3 regions of the Marinomonas sp. THO17 genome follow, and region 2 is predicted to be linked to each of the others. Evidence: predicted binding sites of a transcription regulator. Region 2 holds the regulator's gene; each other region holds the start of a gene.

The links. The regulator LexA, encoded in region 2, represses DNA repair genes until DNA is damaged. The targets are predictions, from matches to a motif close to TACTGTNTANNTANACAGTA.
Region 1: ABXS85_RS14705 (YebG family protein) is a predicted target of LexA. The motif match lies at 1,284-1,303, and genes of this name have one in related genera.
Region 3: dinB (DNA polymerase IV) is a predicted target of LexA. The motif match lies at 1,184-1,203, and genes of this name have one in related genera.

What each region holds. Positions count from the first base shown of each region.
Region 1 is NZ_AP031575.1:3,102,942-3,105,219, forward strand. Features, by position in the region: gene ABXS85_RS14700 (aspartyl/asparaginyl beta-hydroxylase domain-containing protein) at 1-506, opposite strand, end outside; gene ABXS85_RS14705 (YebG family protein) at 847-1,263, opposite strand; gene ABXS85_RS14710 (mechanosensitive ion channel domain-containing protein) at 1,387-2,256, shown strand; gene ABXS85_RS14715 (DUF1439 domain-containing protein) at 2,265-2,278, shown strand, end outside.
Region 2 is NZ_AP031575.1:348,621-350,898, forward strand. Features, by position in the region: gene topA (type I DNA topoisomerase) at 1-30, shown strand, start outside; gene ABXS85_RS01560 (DUF6586 family protein) at 27-494, shown strand; gene ABXS85_RS01565 (hypothetical protein) at 496-759, shown strand; gene lexA (transcriptional repressor LexA) at 863-1,486, opposite strand; gene dinG (ATP-dependent DNA helicase DinG) at 1,557-2,278, shown strand, end outside.
Region 3 is NZ_AP031575.1:1,866,181-1,868,458, forward strand. Features, by position in the region: gene dinB (DNA polymerase IV) at 104-1,168, opposite strand; gene ABXS85_RS08885 (LPP20 family lipoprotein) at 1,555-2,199, shown strand; gene ABXS85_RS08890 (flagellar assembly protein T N-terminal domain-containing protein) at 2,199-2,278, shown strand, end outside.

The sequences.
Region 1 (2,278 bases), 1.2 Mb from region 2:
AAGTGGCGAGTGAGCTCGGAATTGGCTGGCATGTAAGCAAACATGGCGCCGTTGATGTTTTTCACTCGACTGAGAATGGCCGTAGTTTTCGGGCACATGGTTTGTGCTGAAGTGTGGGTGTAGCCATACCACTTAAGGTAAAACTTACGCCAGCCGTATTTGTGGAAAGTACGGAAACCCACATCATAGTATGCGTCTGAACCCGCTTGATTAATGTCTTCCAAATCCCCCTGCTGTTGCAAAGCGAGGGCTTCGTCTCGAATGACTTGCCAATTAGCACGTAGCTCATCCAGTTCTTTGAACGATTGTGTATCGATAATGGGCTTTTTTACCTTGCTGTGCGAAAACAGATATAAGAGACAATTCAATGGCGCAAAAATTGGCCATCCTTTACGAAAATATTCGCTCCAACAGCGGTAGCGAATATTGCCACGATAGGCATAGATGTAATAGATGGAAGATAGGCTGAAAACCACGGTGAGCAATAAAATAACGGCAAGCTGCATTTCTTTATCCTTAAGATTCAATGGATTGCCGTTATTATTTGTTAGCTTTGGGGAAAGTTGGACAAGGCAGACGGCAGAAACCGTCTTTGCCTATTGGCGAGAACTGCTGGCCTTGTCTGTGTTGTCCTTGCTTGTCGGCGAGGACTGTTTGCTCCTCGCTTAATGCTAAGAAAAGAGCCAAGCTAATCGATTTTTCATTTATTGATCAGTCTGTTACATCGCTTTAATGCAGCGTTTTTATTTGGTGGATACATGAATAGCCGCATGGCTTGAGCTAAGGCTAAACCTAAGCCTAAGCCTAAGCTAAACTTAAGCAGCATGACTTGAGCTAAGCCTAAACCTAAGCCGCATGGCTTTCATCAAAGTTGTCCTCGTCAAATGGATCGCTAACGCCTTCTTCCTGATAGACTTGTTCTTCATCGGGTTCTATCACCAAGTCTTCTAAGTCCGTGCTTGGGGTTTTAGGGGTTTTATTGAGTGCCAACTCGGTTTGTGGACTCGGCGTGCTCTTCTTTTTGCTGGTCGATTTCTTTTTCGGCCCCAGTGCATCAATGACACTGTTTTTGTGTTCCGCTAGGTACATGGCCAATGCTTCTTTTAGCGCATCGTCTGTAATGAGTTGGCTAGCGCTGAGCAGCTGCGTGAGAGCCTCAGCAGTATCCAGAAGCTTATCATGAGCATCGGCTTCAGCTTTTGAAGTAAAAGTCATTTTTTCGATTCCATGGCGTTCTACGACGTATTTAATAATGACGGACATAAGTCACCTCACAAAAATTATACTGTACAAATATACAGTATAATTTTTCTTCTTGTCTACACTTTATTGTTGTCCTAATAAATGATTGTTAAAGTATCGACTTCTAGAAAAAAGTGACTCTTTATGCCTTTCGATTTTACTCAATTGGATCTATCCATTATTACGGATCATGTAGAGCTGGTGCTTACTTTGGCCCTAATCTTATTGGTCTATATTATTCGTCGTTACACCAAGCGCGCCATTCGACTTAACCAACACATTGATCATGATAAAAAGCGTCAAAGAATCAATGCGGCAGACAATTCTTTTAATTTTTTATTTGTCGTCGGCTTGATCCTTATTTGGTCGTCTGAGTTACAAAATATCGCCATTTCCATTGCCGCTTTTATGGTGGCGTTGGTCATCGCCACAAAAGAATTTATTGCTTGTATCGTGGGGGCTTTTTATCGTGCTAGTACGCGACCTTATCAGGTAGGAGATTGGATCAAGGTGGCGAATTTTGAAGGCGAAGTGACAGACAGTGATTGGTTGTCCACTACCTTGTTTGAAGTAGACCTCAAAGGTGGAAGTTATGCTTATACAGGTAGAACCACTGTGGTACCGAACAGCGTATTGTTGCTTCATACGGTGCAAAATCTTAACTATATGCGCCGTTACGTTACCCATACTTTTTCCATTTCAAGACAGTCTGATGACGTGAACCTGTTCGATATCAAAGAACAAATCATTGGCAAGATACGTGAGTACAGTGAGCACTTTCATGAAGTGGCCATTCGTTATAACAGCCTGATCGAAAAACGCCTGGATATTAATATTTCAGGGCCAGAACCTCGCGTTCGTATTACCACCACACCAGAAGGTTTTAATATCTTTACGGTTTCTTTGTTTTGTCCAACCGATGAAGCGGTGGAAATAGAACAAAAAGTAACAGAAGACTTTATGCGTTTTTGGTTTGATAAACGCCAAGCAGGTTTAACACAACAGGCGAATTAGGAAGCATTATGGGATTGAACAG
Region 2 (2,278 bases):
ATAATTGAAGAAGGCAAGAAGAAAAAATGAGCCTTGCCAGTAGTGCTAGCATTACAAATCAAAGATTAGATGCTGCTCGTCGTCTGATAGAGCTAGCCCAATCAAGCGATGAAGCTTGGTTGATTTCTAGTTTAGAAAATTCGGCTATGTTTCAATTGCGCAGTGCTTTAAATGGCTTATTACAAGAAGTTAAATTGGCCTATCGTTTATCAGGTAAGTTGGATATAGCAAGCCTATTGCGAGAAGCGCAAGAAAAGCAGTCATTGGTGCCTGTGTTGATAGAGTTAAATGATTTGCTACAACAAGCTTCATCATGGTGTAGTCAATTAATCTCACTTTATCAGCAACAGCTCGATTGTCATATGAATCAAGCGGCGGTCGATCGAACCAACCTAATTGGTGTGGGCAGTGACGACAGTGCCTCATTAAATTTATATTTATCCAAGCTAACTGACTTGGTGTTACGTTTTAGAGAAGAGTCCTCCGAGTATTAGTATGAAAGAATCTTACCTTGAAATTGTTGAGCTGGATAACGGCGACATTGTATTACGCCCGGCCAGTGACAGTGGTGAGGAAACAGAGCCTTTGGCGACTTTGAAAATTTCAGATAAAACCAAATCCTACCTACAAGATAGGTATTTTGAATTGGCAAAATGTATGTTTCATGCAGGTATTGATTATGTCTATTCGGATGAGTCTGTCATTGAGGAAGGTACGGAATATTTAGAAGAAGATTTTCGCCCGAAAATTCTACATTAACAAATAAGTTTTCTTGAATGGAAAGACCAGAAAAACAAAAAAGGTGGTTGTTGCCACCTTTTTTGCCAGTCATTTGATGTCAAGTGTTTGACTTGCGGAATGATTATAAGCCTTGACGAATAACACCAACGGACAAACCTTCAATAGCAAACTCTTCACTTTCTAAATCCACCACAATGTCTTGGTAATCTTCGTTTTCTGGAATCAGACGCACAATACGACCTTTTTGTTCGAATCGCTTTACGGTTACTTCGTCGCCAATTCTGGCCACCACTATCTGACCGTTACGAACCGTATTGGTTTTGTGTACCGCGAGCAAGTCTCCTTCCATAATACCGATGTTTTTCATACTGGTGCCGGATACGGATAAAAAGTAATCCGCTTTAGGGGAAAACATATTGGCAGGTACAGTAACGTGAGTATCTATGTTTTCTTGTGCCAAGATAGGGTATCCTGCCGCCACTTTACCAATAACGGGAAGGCCTAGATCGTCTTCTTGATTGGCACTTTCACTTGGTTCGATTAAACGTATGCCACGAGAAGCGCCTGACAGCATTTCGATGGCGCCTTTTTTACAAAGGGCCTTTAAGTGTTCTTCTGCGGCATTGGGGGATTTGAAGCCAAGTCTATTCGCGATTTCTGCACGTGTTGGTGGGAATCCGGTTTCATTGATAAACTCGCGAATGGTGTCAAGTACATCAGATTGTCTTTTGGTTAATTTAATCATGGCATTGTCTGGTTGTTTATACAGTAACTGTTATTATATACAGCATTCTTAACGATTCTCAATAAAATAAATGCTTTCAGACGAATTAAAAAATAAAATCCAGTCCGCTTACCGAAATATGCTGGATGCCAAATCTCACCAACCCAGAGTAGGGCAACGCCAAATGATAGGTGCCATTGCCCGTACTTTAGGAAGTATTAAACAAGGCAGCGAAGGGGAACGCTTAGGTGAAAAGCACGTTGCTGTGGTAGAAGCCGGTACAGGGACAGGGAAAACCTTATCATATTGTCTGGCAGCGATTCCTATTGCAAAGGCACGCGGCGCTAAGCTCATCATTTCCACTGCGACTGTTGCCCTGCAAGAGCAGATTTTGCACAAAGACCTGCCGGATATTTTGCAGCACACTGACATCAGCTTTAAATACACTTTGGCAAAAGGTCGTGGTCGCTATCTCTGTTTAAATAACTTAGAGGGGTATTTAGGGGCAGAAGAACAGGCCATGGACGATATGTTTGCTGGCTTGTTTGAACAGCATTTGCAATCGGATGATGTCAATACTCCCTTATATCAGGAAATGGATGAAGCCCTCAGTAAAGGTAAATGGGATGGTGACAAGGATAATTGGGAAGGTATTATTCGCGAGCAAGATTGGCGACGTTTAACCACAGATCATCAGCAATGCACCAACCGAAATTGCGCCAACTATTCCGCTTGTCCTTTTTTCAAAGCTCGTGCTGAAATCGAGGTAGCGGATGTGATCGTTGCCAATCACGATTTAGTCTTAGCAGATTT
Region 3 (2,278 bases), 1.5 Mb from region 2:
ATACCTCCAACAACAGAGTGAAACAAAACAAGAATCCGCTTTGTTTCCGAGTTATGATTATAGACAGAGAAAGACGGAATTGTTTGTTTTTTAACCACCCCAATTATTCAAAAGGCAAAAGTAATTGCGCTGGTGCAGGGTTAACCAAACGAAAGCCCACTCCAATTAACCGCACTGGACGCTGCACTCTCGCATAAGCCTGTTCTAGTAAGACAACAAACACTTCGTCTGATAATTTCTTTTGAATGGGTTGTTCTATGGTGGTTTGCTTAAAGTCATCAAACTTAAGCTTGAGATAATATTTGTGCAAACGCGACTCATAACCTCGCCCTTGCATCCGCTTATGTAAACTGCTCAATAACTCTGGCAATACCGACCGACAAATGTGAAGTCCTTTTAGATCCTCAGAGAAAGTATGCTCCACAGAAATACTTTTACGCTCTCTTGAAACCTGCACAGGTCGATCGTCAATACCTTTAGCAAACTGAGACAAACGAAACGCCATGCTACCAAAACGTTTTTGCAACAATGCAAAGTCAACCTTTTGCAGATCTGCACAGGTAAAAACGTCCAAAGCGGCCAGTTTGTCTTGCGCCACTTTACCAATACCCGAAATGCATTTAACTGGAATCTTGGCAACAAATTCGTCTTGATCATCTGGCGAGACCAAGGTTAATCCATCTGGCTTATCCCAATCGCTGGCAACTTTTGCGATGAATTTATTCGTTGCCACACCTGCGGATACTGTTATTCCTACTGTGTCATAAATTTCACGTCGAATTTCTTGTGCAATCAAAGTCGCACTGCCCTGAAATAACTCTGAATCCGTGACATCCAAATAGGCCTCGTCCAAAGACAAGGGTTCGATTAAATGGGTATAACGACGAAAAATCTCATGCATTTGCTGCGAAGCTAAACGATAAGCCTGCATTCGCCCTGGTAAAATCAATAAATCAGGACACAAGCGTTTTGCAATAGCCACTGGCATGGCGGAACGAACACCAAAAGCTCGAGCGGGATAATTGGCTGTCGACAATACACTGCGCCTTTCAGCAGAACCCCCTATCGCCATGGGACGATCTTGCAAAGAAGGATCATCTCGCATCTCTATCGCAGCATAAAAACAATCCGCATCTATGTGAATAATTTTTCGGGTCAAGTGAGACATGAATTAAGACCAAAATACTGTATATAAAAACAGTATATATCGACCTATTAGGCTTCTCAATTGTAAATTTTCCAATCTCAAAGATAAGAATTGATAGACTTTACCCATGTTATTGGAGAACAAAAGGGTAAACAAAAAATGTCCCAATAGTGAGTAAAGGCATTTTTATTATATAAAACAAAGAAAATTGCCTATTAAAGACGTTATAAATAGACGCTAGCACATAAAATAGTTTACATTTTAGGCATAGGAAAAATATCTCTGATGAAGTATTTCATTTATGTGTGAAACTCAGGGGTATGGCTTTGTTGTCCTACCACGCACTTAAGAAAAATAAGACGAGGTCGACAATAAAGAGATGAGAATCGCACACAAAGGGCACCGTCATGACACATTTCACTCAAATTTTGTTGATTGCTGCAGGAGCAATCCTTATCACGGGTTGTCAAACCTACAATCAGCAAGGTGTGGCCAATACAGGTACCTGTACTTCAATCGCGCCTTGTAATGGCAACCAAATTGGCAATGATGGCGCGACCAACAATTACACACCAGCTGCTACTACTGGCGCACTCAACGCCAACAACACCATCGCCGTTATCAAACAAGAACCTATTGTAGTAACCGCAACAGGTTATGCTGCCTTAACGACTAATAAACGTCTGACCAAATCACAAGCTCGAATCATGACGCTTCGCAGTTCTATGTTGGACGCTTATCGAAACCTTTCTGAACGTGTTTACGGCTTGAAAATCGATGGCTCCAGCTCTTTGAGCAATATGGTCATCCAAAACGATGAGTTACGTACTTATGTTGACGCTTATTTGGTTGGTGCCAAAGTGGTTTCACAAAGAGAACATGAAGACGGCACCTTTGAAACAGTAGTTGAGATGGCATTACAAGAGAACTTCCGTCAGTGTATCGCTTCAAGCAATGTAGCAAACGATCCAAACTGTCAAGTTCAACCTGGTTATCGTGCCATTAACGTACAAAGTTCTACTCCAACGACGAATTTCTATAGTATTGAATAATGCGATTGTCATTCTTTAGTATACTACTCAGTTATGTTTTATTGAGTTTCTCTGGTGCTAGCTTTGCGGTTACCATTGA